DNA from 4 places in the Streptomonospora arabica genome. Region 1 is predicted to be linked to each of the others. Evidence: predicted binding sites of a transcription regulator. Region 1 holds the regulator's gene; each other region holds the start of a gene.
What was found. The regulator HrcA, encoded in region 1, represses chaperone genes, less so after heat shock. The targets are predictions, from matches to a motif close to TTGGCACTCTCNNNNNGAGAGTGCCAA.
Positions count from the first base shown of each region.

Region 1 (4,993 bases):
CGCGGCGCCGGGTTGTCCGTATTCGGGCTGACCGTAGGCGGGCTGCCCCCCGCTGGGTTGGCCGTACTCGGGCTGCCCGTAGCCGGGCTGCTCGCCGGTGCCCGCCTGCCCCTGGCCGGGCTGCCCGCCAGAGGGAGCGCGGCCTGGTGCCGACTGGTCACCGGAGGGCCCCTCCTGGGGCTGTGGTCGGTTGGGCGGGGTCTCGCTCATCTTGTCCCTTGGCTGTGCCGATTGCGTTGGGCCGATAGTGCCATCAGGTGCCCCGTCAGGCCACCGCGCACCCCTCGCGCGCGGTACGCCCGGACACGTCTTAGTCTTGCACCCCGTGCGCCGCGGTGACGAAGTCGATGAGCTCTTCGACGCGGCCCAGCAGCTCCGGTTCGAGGTCGGCGTAGCTGCGCACCGACCCCAGGATCCGGCGCCAGGCCTCACCGGGCTCCTCGTCGCTGCCCAGTGCCCGCAGGACCCCCTCCTTCCACGATACGCCGCGCGGCACCCGCGGCCACGCGGAGAACCCCAGCACGGACGGCTTGACCGCCTGCCAGATGTCGATGAAGGGGTGGCCGGTGACCAGCACGTCGGGCGAGGCGACCTGCTCGGCGATGCGGCTCTCCTTCGAGCCCGGCACCAGGTGGTCCACCAGGACGCCCAGCCGCCGACCCGGCTCCGGGCCGAAGTCGGCCACGATCGCGGGCAGGTGGTCGACGCCTTCGAGGTACTCCACGACCACGCCCTCCACGCGCAGGTCGTGCCCCCAGATCTTCTCGACGAGCTCGGCGTCGTGGACGCCTTCGACGTAGATGCGGCTCTGCCTGGCCACCCGCGAGCGCGCGCTCCGCACGGCGATCGACCCGGAGGCGCTGCGGGCCGGGCCCGAGGGCTCCGCGGCGGGCCGTACCGCGGTCACGGGGCGGCCGTCGAGGAGGAAGGCCGCGGGTTCGAGGTCGAAGACGCGGTGGCGGCCGTGCCGGTCCTCCAGGGTCACGGTCCGCTTGTCCCATCCCACGACGGCGCCGCAGAACCCCTCGTCGGCCGACTCCAGGACGATCCCCTGCTCCAGCGCGACCTCGGCGACGGCGCCCTTGCGCGGCAGGCGCCACTCGCCCGCCAGGACGTCTGGGCCGTACCTCTTGCCCGAGCTGTCGGAGTTGGTGTGCACGGCGGGGATTGTATCCGCGGTCGCGCCGCCGCGCTGGGCGGCGCGGGGGCCGGTCGGAGGCGACGCGCCGCCGTGCGGCGGGATCCGGCGGCCCGTTTTCGATCCGACCTTGCACGACGGCATAGAATTAGCACTTAGGACCATGGAGTGCCAGGAGGTGAGCACGTGCTCGACGAGCGGAAGCTGGCGGTTCTGCGTGCGATCGTCGAGGATTACGTGTCCACGAACGAGCCCGTGGGGTCCAAGGCGCTGTCGGACCGGCATACCCTCGGTGTTTCCCCCGCTACCATCCGCAACGACATGGTGGCCCTGGAGGAGGACGGCTACATCGCCCAGCCGCACACGAGCGCCGGGCGGGTCCCCACGGACAAGGGCTACCGGCTGTTCGTGGACCGGCTGTCCACCGTGAAGCCGCTCTCCGGAGCCGAGCGGCGCGCCATCGAGACCTTCCTCGGCGGCGCGGTCGACCTCGACGAGATCGTGGGGCGCACGGTGCGCCTGCTGGCCCAGCTCACACGCCAGGTGGCGGTGGTACAGTACCCGTCGCTCACGCGGTCGTCGGTGCAGCACGTGGAGCTGGTCCCGCTGGGCCAGCAGCGCGTGATGATGGTCCTCATCACCGACACCGGCCGCGTCGAGCAGCGGGTCATAGACGGTCTGGAGGCGGTCAGCGAGGACGCTGTGGACAGCCTCCGGCAGATGCTCAACCGGGCTCTGGTGGGCACGTGGCTCACCGAGGTCCCCAGTGCCGTGGAGGATCTGCCCGGCCAGCTGCCGCCGGACGACCGCGCCCTTGCCGCGGCCGTGCTGTCGGTTCTGCTGGAGAGCCTCGTCGAGCGCCACGACGAGAAGATCGTCCTCGGTGGTACGGCGAATCTCGCCGCGATGGATTTGTCGGCTAGCCTGCGGGACGTACTCGAGGCTTTGGAAGAAAACGTCGTGCTGCTCCGTTTGCTGGGAGAGGCGGGCGACCCTTCCATGCTGACGGTGCGCATCGGCGCCGAGAACTCTCACGAGGGTCTGAGATCCACATCGATCGTCTCGGCCGGTTACGGGATCGGCGATCAGCCTCTGGCCAAGATCGGTGTGGTCGGCCCCACTCGGATGGACTACCCAGGAACGATGGGAGCGGTACGCGCTGTGGCTCGGTACCTCGGACAGATACTTGCGGGGCAGTAAGTGGCGAGAGACTACTACGAGATCCTCGGGGTGCGGCGCGACGCATCCAAGGACGAGATCAAGAAGGCGTATCGGCGGCTCGCCCGCGAACTCCACCCGGACGTCAACCCGGACCCGGCCACGCAGGATCGCTTCAAGGAAGTGACCCAGGCCTACGAGGTCCTCTCCGACGACAGCAAGCGCCGGATGTTCGACATGGGCGCCGATCCCTTCGCGCCCTCCGGCGGAGGGGGCGGAGCGGGGGCCGGCGGCTTCGGCGCGGGCGGCTTCCCCTTCGACGACATCATGAACGCGTTCTTCGGCGGCGGCCAGCCCGGAGGCGGGCGCAGCCCCCGCGACCGGGCGCGGCGCGGGCGCAGCATCAAGGTCCGCATCGAGCTGGACCTCTCCGAGACCGCGTTCGGTGTGACCAAGGACGTCACCTTCCCCACGGCGGTGCTGTGCAACACCTGCCAGGGCGAGGGCACGGCCAAGGGCACCCACCGCCAGACCTGCGACATGTGCCAGGGGCGCGGTGAGGTCTCGCAGGTCGCGCGGTCGTTCCTGGGCCAGGTCATGACCACGCGGCCGTGCCCGCAGTGCTCCGGGCAGGGCTCGGTCATCACCGATCCCTGCGCCGACTGCGCCGGCGAGGGCCGCGTGCGCGAGAAGGTCACCCGCAAGGTGCAGATCCCCGCGGGCGTCGAGGACGGCACCCAGATCCAGCTGGCCGGCGAGGGCGAGGTCGGCCCCAACGGCGGCCCGCGCGGCGACATCTTCCTGGAGATCGTGCAGCGCCCGCACCCGACCTTCGAGCGGCGCGGCGACGACCTGCACTGCACCATAACCGTGCCGATGACCGCCGCCGCGCTGGGCGCCTCGTTCACCTTCGAGACGCTCGACGGCACCGAGGAGATCGACCTGCGGCCCGGCACCGGCTCCGGCCACGTCATCACGCTGCAGGGGCGTGGCAGCCGCCACCTCGACGGCGCGGGGCGCGGCGACCTGATGATCCAGGTCGACGTCGAGACCCCCGCCAAGCTGGACGAGGAGCAGGAGGCACTGCTGCGCAAGTTCGCCGAGCTGCGCGGCGAGGACCAGCCTCCGGGCAAGTTCAGCCCGGGCCACGGCGGCCTGTTCTCGCGGCTGCGCGACGCCTTCGGGGCGCGCTGAGGCCTCGGCCGCGGCCTTAGCGGATCGTCCGCCGGGCGCTCGGACACGGGCCGGCTCCGCGTGCTCGCACGCACGGAGCCGGCCCGCGTCTGTGGCCGGCCGTCGTGCCGGGCGCCCGCGCCCGGCCCTGGAATTGGGGTGAGGTGTGACACCTCCGGTCTTCTTGTGCGAACCCGGCCGGCTCGACGGCGGCACCGTGGTGCTGTCCGGCCCCGAGGGCCGGCACGCCGCGACGGTGCGGCGGGTCGCCGTGGGCGAGACCCTGCACCTGGTCGACGGCGCCGGGACCCGCGCGCGCTGCCGGGTGCTCGAAGCCGGCGGGGACCGCGTGGTCTGCGCGGTCGAGGAGCGCGGCGTCGACCCGCCGCCCCGCCCGCACCTGACCGTGGTCCAGGCGCTGCCCAAGGGCGACCGCGGCGAGCTGGCGGTGGAGGTCATGACCGAGGCGGGCGTCGACCGCATCGTGCCCTGGGCGGCCGAGCGGTGCATCACCCGCTGGAAGCCCGAGCGGGCGGCCAAGTCGCTGGCCAAGTGGCGCGCCGCCGCGCGCGAGGCCGCCAAGCAGTCGCGGCGCAGCCGGATCCCCGAGGTCACCGAGCAGGCCGGAATCGGCGAGGCCTGCGCACGGGTCGCCGCGGCCGGCGTCGCTGTCGTGCTGCACGAGGACGCCGGGGTCCGCCTCTCGGCGCTGCCGCTGCCCGAGCGCCTGACGGCACCCGAGCCGCCCGCGGCCGGCGCGGGGGCGGGGCCCGCCGACGAGGACGGGATCGTGCTGGTGGTCGGCCCCGAAGGCGGATTCTCCGAAAGCGAGCTGGGCGCGCTGGAGACAGCGGGCGCGGTGCGCGCCCTGCTGGGCCCGACGGTGCTGCGCACGTCCACCGCCGGCGTGGCCGCGCTCTCTGTGCTCCAGGCGCGCTGCGGGCGGTGGTGAATCCGCCGGTGCGGCCGCCGGGCGGTGCTCGGAGCGTCGGCGGCCGCACCGCCGGAGCGGGGCGGGACGCCGGCGCCCTGTGAAGGGCCCGGGGGAGGGCGCGGTCGGCGCCGGGACCCCCGGCAGCCGTCCGGGACTTCGCCGCTGCGGCGACCGCGTGGCTAGCGCGCTCGCCCGTCACCGCTTCGGCGCCGGGCGACCGCTCAGCCGACCCCGACCGCCGACTCGCCGGTGCCCGTGCCCGTGGTGGTGTCGCCGGGGTCGGAGGTGCCGGGCGTGTCGGAGCCGCCGCCGGTGTCGTTACCGCCGTCGTCGGGCGGCGTCGTGGAGTCGCCGGTGGAGCCGTCGCCGGGGTCCTCCGGCTGGGGTTCCTCGGTGGGGTCGGTGGGCTCGTCGGAGGAGTCGCACTCGGTCCGCGACGTGCCGTCGGCGCCGGCGCCCGGCCCGGTCGAGGAGCTCGGTTTCGGAGCGGGTGACGGCTCGCCGCCGGTGGAGCAGTGCTCGGCCGTGCCGTAGGGCGCGCCGCTGCTCTCGGGCTCCTCGGGGGGTGCCGGCCGCGTCGTGGGCTCCGC
Region 1 covers NZ_BAAAQI010000001.1:596,841-601,833, reverse strand. The annotation lists gene ABD284_RS02610 (DUF4870 domain-containing protein) at 1-210, opposite strand, end outside; gene ABD284_RS02605 (DUF3097 domain-containing protein) at 311-1,159, opposite strand; gene hrcA (heat-inducible transcriptional repressor HrcA) at 1,325-2,338, shown strand; gene dnaJ (molecular chaperone DnaJ) at 2,339-3,490, shown strand; gene ABD284_RS02590 (16S rRNA (uracil(1498)-N(3))-methyltransferase) at 3,636-4,421, shown strand; gene ABD284_RS02585 (hypothetical protein) at 4,625-4,993, opposite strand, start outside.

Region 2 (4,993 bases), on a different contig from region 1:
ACGGCGGTGCGGGCCTCGGTGACCGTGTCCATCGCCGCGGACAGCAGCGGGATGCGCAGTTCGATGTTGCGCGAGAGCCTGCTGGTGGTGTCGGCCTCGCCGGGCTGCATGTCCGAGTAGGACGGGACCAGCAGGACGTCGTCGTAGGTCAGCCCCGGCGGCAGAACTTTGCCGCCGTCCCCCGTGAACAGCTGCGTCATATCTCTTCCCAACCACTCGCGCGTATCGTTTCATCCTAGAACCGCCGAGAGGGGGCGCGGAGCGGAACGGTCGCGGCCGCACCCGCCCGGTGGCGATCCTCACAGCGCGGGGCGGGCCGGGAACACGCGCCGCGGCGCCGCGGATGCGCAGGGGCGACGAGTGCCCGGTGCGCGGACGGCGGCGATCCGGCGCGCGGCTCGGCACGCCCGCGCAACACCATGGCAGGACGGCGGGCCGGAACGTGACAGCGTGCGAAGCGCGAAGCGCACCGGCGGCGGGGCGGGACGAGGGCGGCCGGGGGACGCGTGCGGCGCGGGGCGGCGCCGCTGGAACGCGTGGGCGGCGCGCAGGCGCGGCTCAGATCAGCCGGTTGGCCGTGGCGACCTTGCGCAGGCGGGCGAGGGCGCGGTGCTGTGCCACGCGCACGGCTCCGGGGGACATGCCCAGCGCATGCCCGGTCTCGTCGGCGGAGAGCCCGGCGATGACCCGCATCAGCAGCAGGCGGCGCTGCTGCTCGGGCAGTTCGTCGAGCAGCGCGCGGGCCCGTTCGGCCTCGGCGGTGCGCACGGCCGCCTCCTCGGGGCCGGGGCCGTCGTCGGGGCAGTCGGGCACGGTGTCGGTGGGCACGTCGGCGCGGGTGGAGCGGCGCAGCGCGTCGGCGACCTTGTTCGAGGCGATCTTGAAGACGAACGCCGCGAAGGGGCGCCCCTTGTCCTCGTAGCGCGGCAGCGCGGCGAGCAGCGCGATGCACACCTCCTGGGCGACGTCGTCGGAGTGGTGGACGTAGCCCGAGACACGCGAGAGCTTGGCGCGGCAGTAGCGCAGCACCATGGGCCGGACTTCGCGGATGAGAGAGTCCACCGCGCCGTCGTCGCCCTGGACGGCCAGCGAGGTCAGGTAGTTCAGTTCCGTCTCGTTCGCTCTGCGCAGGGCCTCGGCTCGGCTCGCGAGCGCGCCCCCCGCTGCGCGTAGATCCGCCACGTAACGCATCATGCCCCGCTGTGCGGGTTTACACGTCACCAAGTGCGGCTACAGAATGATCACATTTGGCGGAAAAGCCCGATAAGTGACGCGAGTCCCGTGCTGAAATCCGGGTCGCGATGGTAAAGGGCGACCCCGCGCCCGCAGGTGTGCGGACGCGGGGTCGGGCCGCGGAGAGCCGCCCGCAGGGGCGGTCCGGCGCGGCCGGGGCCGTGCCGTCAGTGCGCCGTCAGGGTGTCGGTCGGCCTCAGTGGCCGTGGCCGTGCCCCTGGCCGCCCTCGGAGTCCTCCTCCTCGGGCTTGTCGACGACGAGCGCCTCGGTCGTCAGCAGCATGCCGGCGATGGAGGCCGCGTTCTGCACCGCGGAGCGGGTGACCTTGACCGGGTCGATGATGCCGGCCGCCATCAGGTCGCCGTAGGCGCCGGTGGAGGCGTTGTAGCCCTGGCCGAACGGCAGCTCGGAGATGCGGTAGGTCACGACGTAGCCCTCGGCGCCGCCGTTCTCGGCGATCCAGCGGGCCGGCTCCACCAGGGAGTCGCGCACGATCTTCACGCCGGTGGCCTCGTCGCCGGTCAGGCCGAGGTCGTCGAGCTGCGCGGCGGCGTGCACCAGGGAGGCGCCGCCGCCGGCGACGATCCCCTCCTCGATCGCGGCGCGGGTGGCCGAGATCGCGTCCTCCAGGCGGTGCTTCTTCTCCTTGAGCTCGACCTCGGTGGCCGCGCCGACGCGCAGCACCGAGACGCCGCCGGCCAGCTTGGCCAGGCGCTCCTGCAGCTTCTCGCGGTCCCAGTCGGAGTCGCTGTTCTCGATCTCCTTGCGGATCTGGGCGACCCGGTCGTCGACCTCGCTCTGCTCGCCCTTGCCGTCGACGATGGTGGTGTCGTCCTTGGTGACGGTCACGCGGCGGGCGCTGCCCAGCACGTCGACGTCGGCGTTCTCCAGGGTCAGGCCGACCTCTTCGGCGATGACCTGGCCGCCGGTCAGGGTCGCGATGTCCTGCAGCATCGCCTTGCGGCGCTCGCCGAAGCCGGGAGCCTTGACCGCGGCGACGTCGAGGGCGCCGCGGATCTTGTTGAGGACCAGCGCGCCCAGCGCGTCGCCCTCGATGTCCTCGGCGATGATCAGCAGCGGCTTCTTGCTCTGGACGACCTTCTCCAGCAGCGGGAGCAGGTCGTTGAGGCTGGAGATCTTGCCCTGGTTGATCAGGATGAGGGCGTCGTCCAGGACCACCTCCTGGCGCTCCTGGTCGGTGACGAAGTAGGGCGAGACGTAGCCCTTGTCGAACTGCATGCCCTCGGTGAAGTCGAGGTCGAGGCCCATGGTGGGGGCCTCCTCGACGGTGATGACGCCGTCCTTGCCGACCTTGTCGAAGGCCTCCGCGATCATGTCGCCGATCTGGGCGTCCTGGGCGGAGTTGGTGGCGACGTAGGCGATGTCCTCGCGCTCGCCGACTTCGCGGGCGCGCTCGCTCAGCAGGTCGGCGACCTTCTGCGCGGCGGCGTCGATGCCCTTCTTGAGCGACATCGGCGAGGCGCCGGCGGCCACGCTGCGCAGGCCCTGGTGGACCAGCGCCTGGGCGAGCACGGTGGCGGTGGTGGTACCGTCGCCGGCCGCGTCGTTGGTCTTGGTCGCGACCTCCTTGACCAGCTGGGCCCCGAGGTTCTCGTAGGGGTCCTCCAGCTCGATCTCACGCGCGACGGTGACGCCGTCGTTCGTGATGGTGGGCGCGCCGAACTTCTTGTCGATGACGACGTTGCGGCCGCGCGGGCCGAGCGTCACCTTCACGGAGTTCGCTAGGCGGTCGACGCCGCGTTCGAGGGCGCGCCGGGCGTCGTCCTCGAATTCCAGGATCTTGGGCATGGTGAGCTTCCTCTATCCGTACGCCTACGGCGGCTAAGGAAAACCGCCCCGCCCGGCAGCGTGCCGGCCGGGGCGGAAAGGTTCGTCGACTGACGAGGGTTTACTTCTCGACGACCGCGAGCAGGTCGCGGGCGGAGAGGACGAGGTACTCCTCGTTGTCGTACTTGACCTCGGTGCCGCCGTACTTGCTGTACAGAACGACGTCGCCGACCTTGACGTCGAGCGGGATGCGGTTCTCGCCCTCGTCGTCCCAGCGGCCGGGGCCGACCGCGAGGACCTCGCCCTCCTGGGGCTTCTCCTTGGCGGTGTCAGGGATGACAAGGCCGGAGGCAGTGGTCTGCTCGGCTTCGAGGGTCTTGACGACGACGCGGTCCTCAAGCGGCTTGAGCACGGTCTTGGTGGCGGTCGACACGGTGGTGACCTCCCCCTTCGGGTTCGAAGATACGAAACTGCATGCTTGGCAAAGGGGCGACCACGGCGGCCTGCCGTCGCGGGTGCCAGACCGGCCTCGTCGCGATTAGCACTCTACCTTGGAGAGTGCCAGTATGGAACATTAGCCGGGCCCATAGGGCGCGTCAAACAACTGGTCACAAGGGAACACCTCAGAGGAACGGTGAACAAACGTGGTGTCCAGCGGGCAAACCGCGCCCGGCGCGGCCAAGGCGTTCGCGAGCCTTCTCACACCGGCGGGGGGCCGCGTGCTCGCGGCCGCCTCCGCGGCTCCCGACGACCCCCTGAAGGCGGCCACCGTCCTGCGCCGGGAGGCCGAAGAGGCGCTGGCCGCGCCCGAGGGGGCGGGCGGGGCCCCCGACGTCTCGCCGGCCGACCTCGCCGGCGCGGCGCTGACCCAGGTGCGGCTGCGCGAGCGGGCGCGGCGGAAGTTCGGCGACCGGGCCCGACGCATGTACTTCACCGGGCCCGGTTTGGAGCAGGCCACCCGCCGGGTGGCCGCCGAGTACCGCGCCCGCCGGCTGGCCGGGGCGCTGGGGCCCGGAGCGCGGGTGGCCGACCTGGGCTGCGGCATCGGCGCCGACGCGGTCGCGATGGCCGAGGCGGGCCTGGAGGTGGAGGCGGTGGAGGCCGACCCGCTGACCGCCGCCGTCGCCGCCGCCAACGCCGCGGAGCTCGCGCCGGCCGGACGGATGCGCGTGCGCGAGGGGGACGCCGCCGCGGTCGACCCCGGCGGCCGCGACGCCGTCTTCTGCGACCCCGCCCGCCGGACGGCACGCGGCCGGGTCTTCGACCCCGACGCCTACTCCCCGTCCTGGGACCGCGTCCTGGATCTCGCCGCGCGTGCGCCGGCCTCCTGTGTGAAGGCCGCGCCCGGCATCCCGCACGAGCGCATCCCCGCAGGGGCCGCGGCCGAGTGGATCTCGGTGGACGGCGAGCTCAAGGAGACCGCGCTGTGGCAGGGCCTCGGCGGGAACTGGTCGCGGCGCGCCACGCTGCTGCGCGGCGACGGCTCGCATCCCGCGGCCCTGACCGCCGACCCCGGCGCCGCACCCGCGCCCGTCGCGCCGCCGGGGCGCTACCTCTACGAGCCCGACAACGCCGTGGTGCGCGCCCACCTCGTGGCCGAGGCCGCCGCCCTGGTCGGCGGCGCGCTGCTGGATCCCGACATCGCCTACATCACCTCCGACCACCTGGTCGCCACACCCCTGTGCCGCGCCTTCGAGGTGCACCGGACGATGCCGTTCTCCCTCAAGCGGCTGCGGGCCGAACTACGGGAAAGAGGGGCGGGAACAGTAACGATTAAGAAACGCGGATCGGCCGTGGAGGTGGACAAACTGCTCCGCGACCTCAGGCCGAGCGGCCCCGAATCCGCCGTCGTGGTGCTGACCCGCGTCGGGGACCGCCCCCTGTGCCTGGTGTGTTCCGAGGTCACAGCTTCACCGCAGACACCGTTCACCGAGCGGACATCGCGGACCTCTCACCACACGGGTGACTAAA
Region 2 covers NZ_BAAAQI010000005.1:290,370-295,362, reverse strand. The annotation lists gene guaB (IMP dehydrogenase) at 1-200, opposite strand, end outside; gene ABD284_RS11495 (sigma-70 family RNA polymerase sigma factor) at 559-1,182, opposite strand; gene groL (chaperonin GroEL) at 1,430-3,043, opposite strand; gene groES (co-chaperone GroES) at 3,144-3,455, opposite strand; gene ABD284_RS11480 (class I SAM-dependent methyltransferase) at 3,670-4,992, shown strand.
Region 2: a site for HrcA is predicted at 3,561-3,587, ahead of groES (co-chaperone GroES). Genes of this name have one in related genera too.

Region 3 (4,993 bases), on a different contig from region 1:
GGTGTACTCGCCCGTGGCGGCGTTCAGCCCGACGCCGGCCTCCATGTTCTTCACCTTCTCCGCGACGACCCCGCCCTCAAGGCCGGAGTTGATCGCGATCTGCTTCAGCGGCTCCTCGATCGCCCGGCGGACGATGTCGGCGCCGATGGACTCGTCGCCCTGCAGGTCCAGCTTCTCGAAGACCGGGACGCCGGCCTGGAGCAGGGCCACACCACCGCCGGGCAGGATGCCCTCCTCGACGGCCGCCTTGGCGTTGCGCACCGCGTCCTCGATGCGGTGCTTGCGCTCCTTGAGCTCCACCTCGGTGGCGGCACCGGCCTTGATGACCGCGACACCGCCGGCCAGGCGGGCCAGGCGCTCCTGCAGCTTCTCGCGGTCGTAGTCGGAGTCGGTGCGCTCGATCTCGTTGCGGATCTCGTTGACCCGGCCGGAGATGTTGGAGGCCTCACCGGAGCCGTCCACGATGGTGGTCTCGTCCTTGGTGACCACGACCTTGCGGGCGCGGCCGAGCATGTCCAGCTCGGTGTTCTCCAGCTTCAGGCCCACCTCTTCGGTGATGACCTGGCCGCCGGTCAGGACCGCGATGTCCTCGAGCTGGGCCTTGCGGCGGTCGCCGAAGCCCGGGGCCTTGACGGCGACGGACTTGAAGTTGCCGCGGATCTTGTTGACGATCAGCGTCTGCAGCGCGCCGCCCTCAAGGTCCTCCGCGATGATCATCAGCGGACGGCCCGCCTGCAGGACCTTCTCGACGACCGGCAGGAACTCGTTGTTGTTGGAGATCTTCTGGTTGGCGATGAGGATGTAGGGGTCCTCAAGCACCGTCTCCATGCGCTCCAGGTCGGTGGCGAAGTAGGGCGAGATGTAGCCCTTGTCGAAGCGCATGCCCTCGGCGAGCTCCAGCTCCAGCCCGAAGGTCTGCCCCTCCTCGACGGTGATGACGCCTTCCTTGCCGACCTTGTCCATGGCCTCGGCGATGGCGTCGCCGATCTGGACGTCGCCGCCGGCCGAGATCGAGGCGGTGGAGGCGATCTGCTCCTTGGTCTCGACCTCCTTGGACAGGTTGGCCAGCTCCTCGCTGATGCGGGAGACGGCGGACTCGATGCCGCGCTTCAGGCCGACCGGGCTGGCGCCCGCCGCGACGTTGCGCAGGCCCTCGCGCACCATGGCCTGCGCGAGCACGGTGGCGGTGGTGGTGCCGTCACCGGCGACGTCGTCGGTCTTCTTGGCGACCTCCTTGACGAGCTCGGCGCCGATCTTCTCCCACGGGTCCTCGAGCTCGATCTCCTTGGCGATGGAGACGCCGTCGTTGGTGATGGTGGGGGCGCCCCACTTCTTCTCCAGCACGACGTTGCGGCCCTTGGGGCCGAGCGTCACCTTCACAGCGTCAGCGAGCTGGTTCATGCCGCGCTCAAGGCCGCGGCGGGCCTCCTCGTCGAACGCGATCAGTTTGGCTGCCATAGACTTCTTGTCCTCCCGAGACCGGGCTGATACGCGAAGGTACGAGCCGACGCCCGCGACGGACGGCCGCGGTGCTTCCGGCAACCCCTCTGCCGGGGACCTCGGCCTCATCGCCTCGAACCAGGGTTTAGCACTCAGCTTGTCAGAGTGCCAGCGACCCCATTATTAGCACTCCCCCTAGGCGAGTGCAAATGCCCTAACCAGACTTCGCCACGGCGTTACCCGCAGGTCAATGACGCCTCGCGGCCGGAAGCGGAAAAGCCCGCGCCCCGCCCTCGGGGGCGGCGGGGCGCGGGCTGGGCGCCCGGCCGGATCCGGCCGGGCGCGCCGGGAAGGCCCGGGGTCAGCAGCCTCCGGCCACGGCCGGGATGATCGAGACCTGGGTGCCCGATGCGGTCGGGGTGTCCAGGCCCTGGGCGAACCGCACGTCCTCGTCGCCGACGTAGACGTTGACGAAGCGGCGGATCTTCCCGGCGTCGTCGACGATGCGCGCCTTGATGCCGGGGTACTTGGCCTCCAGGTCGGACAGCACGGCCTGCACGGTCTCGCCTTCGGCGCTGACCTCGGCCTCGTCCTTGGTGTAGGTGCGCAGGATGGTCGGGACGCGGACACTGACGCTCATGACTGCGGTAACTCCTTGACTCGCTCGCCGGCCGGCGGTTGCGGGGGTTGTCCGGGCGCTCTAGAGCAGCCCGGCCTCCTTGAACACGTCCAGGGAGGGCTTGATGGTCGCGGTGACCCCGGCCTCGACGGCGTTCAGGGTCTTCAGGCCGTCGCCGGTGTTGAGCACGACGGTCTCGGCTTGGGGGTCGAGGGTGCCCTCGTCCAGCAGCTTGCGCAGCACGCCGGTGGTGACACCGCCGGCGGTCTCGGCGAACACGCCCTCGGTGCGGGCGAGCAGCGAGATGGAGTCGACCACCGCCGCGTCGTCGACGCGGGCGACCGCGCCGCCGGTGCGCCGGCAGACGTCGAGGACGTAGGGGCCGTCGGCGGGGTTGCCGATCGCCAGCGACTTGGCGATGGTGTCGGGCTTGACCGGCTGGATGACGTCGTGGCCCTGCTCGTAGGCGGCGGCCACCGGTGAGCAGCCCGTGGCCTGGGCGCCGAAGACCTTGTAGGGGCGGTCCTCGACCAGGCCAAGCTCGATCAGCTCGCGGAAGCCCTTGTCGATCTTGGTGAGCTGGGAGCCCGAGGCGATGGGGATGATGATCTGCTCGGGCAGGCGCCAGCCCAGCTGCTCGGCGATCTCGTAGGCCAGGGTCTTGGAGCCCTCGGCGTAGTAGGGCCGCAGGTTGACGTTGACGAAGCCCCAGTCCTCGCCGGCCGGGTCGCCGATCAGCTCCGAGCAGAAGCGGTTCACGTCGTCGTAGGTGCCGTCGATGGCCACGACCTTGCCGCCGTAGACGGCCGCCATGACGACCTTGCCCTCTTCCAGGCCCGCGGGGATGAACACGCAGGAGCGGAACCCGGCGCGGGCCGAGGCGGCGCCCACGGCGCCGGCCAGGTTGCCGGTGGAGGAGCAGGAGAGGGTGCGGAATCCGAAGGTGCGGGCGGCCTCGACGGCCATGGCCACCACCCGGTCCTTGAAGGAGTGGGTGGGGTTGGCGGAGTCGTCCTTGACGTGCAGTGAGCGCATCCCCAGCTCGGCGGCCAGCCGGTCGGCGCGCACCAGCGGCGTCAGTCCGGGGTTCATGTTCGGCAGCTCGGCGACGTTGCCCGGCACCGGGAGAAGGCCGGCGTAGCGCCAGACGTTGTTCGGACCGCGTGCGATGGCCTCGCGGGTGACCTCGCCGAACTCGTAGGCCACCTCAAGAGGCCCGAAACAGAACTCGCAGGCGAAGCGGGGCGCGAGGTCGTAGCGTTCGCCGCATTCGCGGCAGGACAGCGCGGCGGCGGGGCCGAAGGCGCGGGCGGAGGGCGTGTCCGTTTCCGTGGCGGTAATCGCCATGCGAGGCGTCTCCCCTCATCTTTCCTGGCTGACCGATCTGGCCCCAGGCCGGAGTTGGCACCTGCCTCGGCCGCCTCGCAGGATCGCGAGTAGCGCAAACCGAGATGGTTGCCGGGGCTTCGCAGGGCCGGTCCCTCCACCCCTCTGGATGAGCAATATGAAGTTGTCGGGATCCGCAGTTGGGCACTGGGGGCGCAGCGGAATCCGCACGCCACTGTAGCTCACGTTTCGTCCGAATTTCCATGGAGAGTGATCCGGGTAACACGCCTGACGCCGCTGCGCCGGGGTAGTGGCGCCCGTACCTGCGGCGCCGCGCCGCCGGGGCCGGATTCGGCGCGCTCTCCCCCGGGACCGCGGGGAACCGGCGGGTTTGCGCGGGGCCCGGGCAGGCGAGACCTATGACACCTTCGCGCAGCGGGCCCTGTTGTCAGCGGTACCGGTGTAGTGCAATGAGACGTCGGGCGCGATTCACGGTGACAGGTGAGAGGTGGACGATCAGGTGGACAAGGCGCAGATCCTCGTGGCTTCCAACAGGGGACCGGTGTCCTTCTCGATCGGCGAAGACGGCTCCCTCGACTACCGGCGCGGCGGGGGCGGCCTGGTGTCCGGGCTGAGCTCGGTCGCGGAGACGACCGACACGCTGTGGGTGTGCGCCGCCCTGTCCGAGGCGGACCGCACGGCCGCCGCCCGGGCTCCCGAGGCGCGGCTCGACCTGGCCGGCTTCGATTTGGGCGGCATGCGCGTGCGCATGCTCGACATCCCGCCGGACACCTTCACCGACGCCTACACCCGCGTGGCCAACTCGACGCTGTGGTTCGTGCACCACATGCTCTACGACACCCCCAACAAGCCGCGCTTCGACGCCGCGTTCCGCGCCCAGTGGGAGGGCTTCCGCTCCTACAACGCCGCCTTCGCCGAAGCGCTGCTGACCGGCTCCGCCGACAACGCCCGCGTGGCAGTGCAGGACTACCACCTGGCCCTGGTGCCCCGCATGCTCCGCCAGCGCCGCCCCGACCTGCGCATCACCCACTTCTCGCACACCCCGTGGGCGCCCCCGGAGTACTTCGGCATGCTGCCCGGCGAGGTCGGCCGCGAGCTGCTGGAGGGCATGCTCGGCGCCGACCACCTCGGCTTCCTCAGCCGCCGCTGGGCCGAGGCGTTCCTGCACTGCTGCGAGACGTTCCTGCCGATCGATGTCGACTGGGACCGGCGCACCGTGGAGTTCGGCGGGCGGGTGGTCCACGTGGGAGTGCACGCACTGGGCGCCGACGCCGACAGCCTGCGCCGGCGGGCGGCGGCGGCCGACGTCGAGGAGTGGCGGACCGCCCTGCGCGAGCGCGTCGGCGACACCAGGCTCATCGTGCGGGTCGACCGCACCGAGCTGTCCAAGAACATCGTGCGCGGCATGGAGGCCTACCGCGAGCTGCTGCGTGAGCACCCCGAATGGCAGGGCCGGGTCACCCATCTGGCCTTCGCCTACCCGAGCCGCGGCGACGTGCCGGAGTACCGCGAGTACACCGAGCAGGTGCAGCGGGTGGCCAAGGAGATCAACCAGGAGTTCGCCACCGCCGACTGGACTCCGCTCGT
Region 3 covers NZ_BAAAQI010000005.1:152,744-157,736, reverse strand. The annotation lists gene groL (chaperonin GroEL) at 1-1,458, opposite strand, end outside; gene ABD284_RS10895 (MoaD/ThiS family protein) at 1,802-2,080, opposite strand; gene thrC (threonine synthase) at 2,141-3,406, opposite strand; SAM riboswitch class I at 3,419-3,561, opposite strand; gene ABD284_RS10885 (alpha,alpha-trehalose-phosphate synthase (UDP-forming)) at 3,906-4,993, shown strand, end outside.
Region 3: a site for HrcA is predicted at 1,586-1,612, ahead of groL (chaperonin GroEL). Genes of this name have one in related genera too.

Region 4 (4,993 bases), on a different contig from region 1:
TTCTCACCCGTTAGCTCTCCCGCTTCCGCTGATTCCAAGCTCGACAAGCTGAAGAAGAAGGCGGACGAGGCCAAGGACGAGTTGGAGAAGGCCACCGACGAGTACACCAAGCAGGAAGACGAGCTGAACGACGCCCAGGACAAGCTGGTCTCCACGCTGCACGACCTCCAGCAGACCGAGCTGCGCCTGGCCGACATGCGCGAACCGCTGGCCCAGCTGGGCAGCACGCTCTACATGCAGCCCAACGCCGGTGTCCTGGGCATCCTGACCTCCGGCAAGCTGCAGCAGGACCTGCAAGTCGAGTCGCACGTGCTCAAGCTCGCCGACGACCGCCAGGCCATGCTGGACAAGGCGAGCGACCTGCGCGAAGAGCAGTCGGACCTGGCCGCCCAGGCCCAGGATCTGCAGACCGACACCCAGCTCAAGCGCGTCGAGCTTGAGGAGAAGCTGGACGGCCTGCGGGCCGAGTCCAAGGACAGCACGCAGGAGCTGACCAAGGAGCTCAAGGACCGCGGACTCGACCCCGAGGCCTACTTCGCCGGCGCCGAGTGCGACCCCTCGATCGCCGACAACGCCGACGGCTACCCCAACGGGCTGCTGCCGCAGAACAGCCTGTGCAAGCTGCACACGGACGGCGAGTTCCTGCGGGCCGACGCCGCGATCGACTTTCTGAAGATGAACCAGGCCTACACCGAGCGGTTCGGCGAGGGCATGTGCCTGACCAGCTCCTATCGCGACCTGTCCAACCAGCAGCGCCTCTACGCCACCAAGCCGCCCGGCATGGCCGCGGTACCCGGCACCAGCAACCACGGCTGGGGACTGGCCGTCGACCTGTGCGGCGGTGTGCAGTCCCAGGGGAGCGCGCAGTTCAACTGGCTGGAGGCCAACTCCACGAAGTGGAACTGGTTCCACCCGCAGTGGGCGTACTCCAACCCCTTCGAGCCCTGGCACTGGGAGTACGACGCCGAGCACGGCTGAGAGACGGTCGGGTAACCGGGTGACCACACGGTCGGGTCGGCTGGGCGGCTGCTCCAGCGTGCGCTCTGACCAGCCGGCCGTGTGGCCATCAGCCGGATCGTCGCGGTCGTGACCACGGTCGCGGAATCGCCGGTCGGACGCTCGTAATCGCGGGCCGGGCGCCGGTTGCGCACCGGTCGGCCGAAGGTCCGCTCGACCACCCGCCTGCGCGGCAGCACCTGGAACCCCGTCGCGTCGTCGCTGCGGCGGACGATCTCCACGACCGACCGGAACCTCTCCGAGGCCCAGGCCGGCGGCCGGTTGCCGACCCGGTCGGCGTAGCCGGCATCGGCCCGGACCAGGCCGATGGACGGGAAGGCCGCGGCCGGCCGCTCCAGCACGCGGCGCCCGCCGGGACGGTCCTCCGAGGCGGAGGTCACCGCGACCACGAGGGCCGGCCCGAGCGTGTCGGTGATCAGGTGGCGCTTGCGGCCGGTGGTCCTCTTGCCCGCGTCGAATCCGCGCTCGGCACCGCCTTCGCCGGACTTGACCGACCGGGCGTCGGGTACCGCGGTCCAGCGGACGGCCGCACGCCGCCGGACAGGCCGGTCAGCGGTGTGCCGAGCGTCGGGGAACGGGGCCGCCGGGTCGGCGACGACCGCGCCGTTCACGACCTCCGCCGCCGGGCCCACCGGGCTTCTCCGCAGCAGGAACGCCGGAAGCCGCCCCTACCCCGCCCCCGCTAGGGACGTCCGGGCCGTCGCGTGGCCGGTCTCGGGCGGCCGCGCGGTGCCCCGGGGCGAACAGGCACAAGGTGCTGACATGGATCATCTTCGGAGGGTGATCGACAGGTGCGATGTGCCCGCGTGCCCTGCGAGGGCGCGCGCCTCGGCCGGGCGCACGGCCAGCACGAGCAGCGGGCCGGCCGACTCGGCGCCCGAAGCCCCGGCCTCCTCGACGGCGACCACCGGGCGGTCCTCGACGACGGTCCGCGCGGGCGGCGCCTCGCCGCCGAGGGGCGCGGCGCCGCCGCCCGCGGCCGCCAGCACGTCGACCCTGCTGCCCGGGTGCACCAGGCCGTCGGGGAGCGTGCCGGTCGGCCGCACCGGGGCCGCCACCAGACCCGGGTCACGCCCGTGTGCGGGAGGCCCGGCGATGCGCGCGCGGGTGAGGACCTCGCCGCGGGTGACGGGGCCGGTGAGCGAGCGCCCGAGCGGGTCGTCGTGCGGGCGCAGCGCGTGCTCGGGCACCGCCGCCGGCGGCAGGGCCCGCACTGCGAGGTCGCCGGGCGCCAAGGGGGAGAGCGCGTCGAGCCGCCGTGCGGCCACGAGCACCTCGGTGGCGGGTGCCGGCGGCGGCCGCAGCAGCAGCACTGCGCCTGTCAGCGCGAGCGCGGCGCAGAGAGCGCCCAGGGGTCGGCGCAGGCGGGCGAGCGCGCGCAGCGGTGCGCTCGCGGATCCGCGCCCGCTCACCGCGCCGCCCCTGCGGGCGAGGGCACGGAGCCGGGCGGGCAGGGATGCGGAGCGAGCGGGGGCGGGACCACTTGGGGGTCCGGGACCGGAGTGCGGGCGGAGCGTGCGGTGAACACAACGGCGGCGTGCATGTCCGTACGGTAGGCCGCCGGTCGCCGACCGTGCCGCCGCCGTCCACAGGCGCCGCGGGTGGGTTTGCGCCAGGGGGCCCGGGCGCCGCGGTCGGCGTCCATGTTCCCGGCCGGGAGCGGGGCGGGGCCGCTCGGGCCGTCGCCGCCCTCGCGGCCTCGGCGGCCCCGGAGCGCACGAGCGGCGTGTGCGGCGGTCGGGCGGCGCTACCGCGGACGGGAACGGCCGCGCGGCGTCCTCGCCGCCGGCCGGCCGTCCTTCGGGACCCCGGCGACGGGCGGGAGCGCGTATGACCGGCCGCGGCGGAACCGCCCGCCGGCCGCGCCGGAATCAGCCGGGCGCCGGAGGCCGGGCGGGTGCAGGGACCCGCCTCAGCTGCTCGCGGAGGTGGAGGAGGCGCCGGATCCGGCGGGGGCCTTGCTCTCCTTGGCGCCGGAGCCGGAGGAGTCCGACTTCGCCGAGGAGGAGTCCGATCCGGACGACGATCCGGAGGACGAACCGGAGTCCGATCCGGAGGGCGCCGACTCGCTCTTCGCGGTGGCGCCGGACTCGCCGTTCGCGCTCGCGCCGGAGGCCGCCGTGGACGACCGGTCCGGGGAGGCGCTGCTGTCGGTGCGGTAGAAGCCCGATCCCTTGAAGACGATGCCCACCGCTGAGTACACCTTGCGCAGCCGGCCCTGGCACTCGGGGCAGACGGTGAGCGAGTCGTCGCTGAAGCTCTGCACGACCTCCATCTGGGAGCCGCACTCGGTGCATGCGTACTGGTACGTCGGCACTGGGTCCTCCTATTGGCACTCTCACCCGTCGACTGCCAAATATTACGCGGTCCGGCAGCACAGCCGCGACATCGGGGGTGCGGCGCCGTCGAGATCGCCTGCGATCACGCTGCCGTCATGCTCGAACGCCGCGGGCCCGGCGGGTGTTCCCCCAGTACAGGCGGACGCGTCCGCCGTCAGGCCGCCGGCAGCAGGCGCATCCCCCCGCTCGGCGTCACCACCCCGTCCACCGGCCGGTCGTGCGGCTCGGCCGGGACCGACTCCACCAGCTCTGTGTCGTAAATCACCGCCAGCGTGCGGGTGTGCGGACCCACCCGGGCCAGCGCCCGGTCGTAGCACCCGGCGCCCCGCCCCAACCGCAGCCCGCGGCCGTCCACCGCCAGCGCCGGGCACACGACCGCCGCCGCCCGGCGCACCGCATCGGGCCCGTAGCGGCGCCCCGTCGGTTCCAGCAGCCCGTACCGCGCCTCGGCCAGGCTGTCGGGCCCGTCGTAGGCGGCCCAGTCGAGCTCGCCGCTGTCGAGGAACACCGGCAGAAGTACGTAGGTGCCGCGCTTCCACAGCGCCGCGATCAGCTTGCGGGTGTCGGGCTCGGTACCCACCGCGTAGTAGGCGGCCACCGTCCCGCCCGTCGTGAGCAGCGGCTCCGCCGCCAGCGCGTCGCGGATCGCCGACCCGGCCGCGCTCCGCTCGTACTCGGGCATGGACCGCCGCGCCGCGGCGATCCGCCGGCGCATCTCCTGCTTGGTCTCCTGTGCGCTCACGAGACAGCAGTCTCCCAGCTCGTGCGGTCGGCGGTGGCGCCCGGGAGCGCCCGGCCGCCACCGCCGCCGACACGGGCTCCGGCGCCTCCGGCCGTTCGGCCGCACAGGCCCACGCGTGCCGGACGCCGCGCACCCGGGCGGTGTCCTAAAGTGCCGACATGACAGATACAGAACGCCGCCCCGGCGTCGCGAAGGCCGTCGTGCCCGCGGCCGGACTGGGCACCCGGTTCCTCCCGGCCACCAAGGCGACACCCAAGGAGATGCTGCCCATCGTCGACAAACCGGCGATCCAGTACGTCGTCGAGGAGGCCGTCGCCGCCGGACTCGACGACGTACTGATGGTCACCGGCCGCTCCAAGCGCTCGATCGAGGACCATTTCGACCGCGCCTACGAGCTGGAGGAGGCGCTGCGGGCCAAGAGCGACACCCAGCGGCTGCACGCCGTGCGCGAGTCCAGCGAGCTGGCGCAGGTCCACTACGTCCGCCAGGGCGAGCCCCGCGGCCTGGGCCACGCCGTGCTGTGCGCCTCCGCCCACGTCGGCGACGAGCCGTTCGCGGTGCTGCTCGGCGACGACCTCATCGGCCCCCGCGAGGCCCTGCTGCGGCGCATGATCCAGGTCCGCGAGACTTACGGGGGCAGCGTCGTCGCCCTCATGGAGGTCGAGCCCGAGCAGGTCTCCCTCTACGGCTGCGCCGCCATCGAGCCCACCGGCGAGGACGACGTCGTCACCGTCACCGACCTCGTCGAGAAGCCGGCCGCCGACCAGGCGCCCAGCCGCTGGGCGATCATCGGCCGCTACATCTGCGACCCCGCCGTCTTCGACGTGCTGCGCGAGACCCCTCCCGGCCGCGGCGGCGAGATCCAGCTGACCGACGCGCTGCTGGAGCTCGCCCA
Region 4 covers NZ_BAAAQI010000003.1:311,404-316,396, reverse strand. The annotation lists gene ABD284_RS07525 (D-alanyl-D-alanine carboxypeptidase family protein) at 1-978, shown strand, start outside; partial or broken gene ABD284_RS25745 (transposase) at 1,158-1,628, opposite strand; gene ABD284_RS07520 (SAF domain-containing protein) at 1,785-2,429, opposite strand; gene ABD284_RS07515 (FmdB family zinc ribbon protein) at 2,930-3,334, opposite strand; gene ABD284_RS07510 (5-formyltetrahydrofolate cyclo-ligase) at 3,511-4,071, opposite strand; gene galU (UTP--glucose-1-phosphate uridylyltransferase GalU) at 4,257-4,993, shown strand, end outside.
Region 4: a site for HrcA is predicted at 3,347-3,373, ahead of ABD284_RS07515 (FmdB family zinc ribbon protein). Genes of this name have one in related genera too.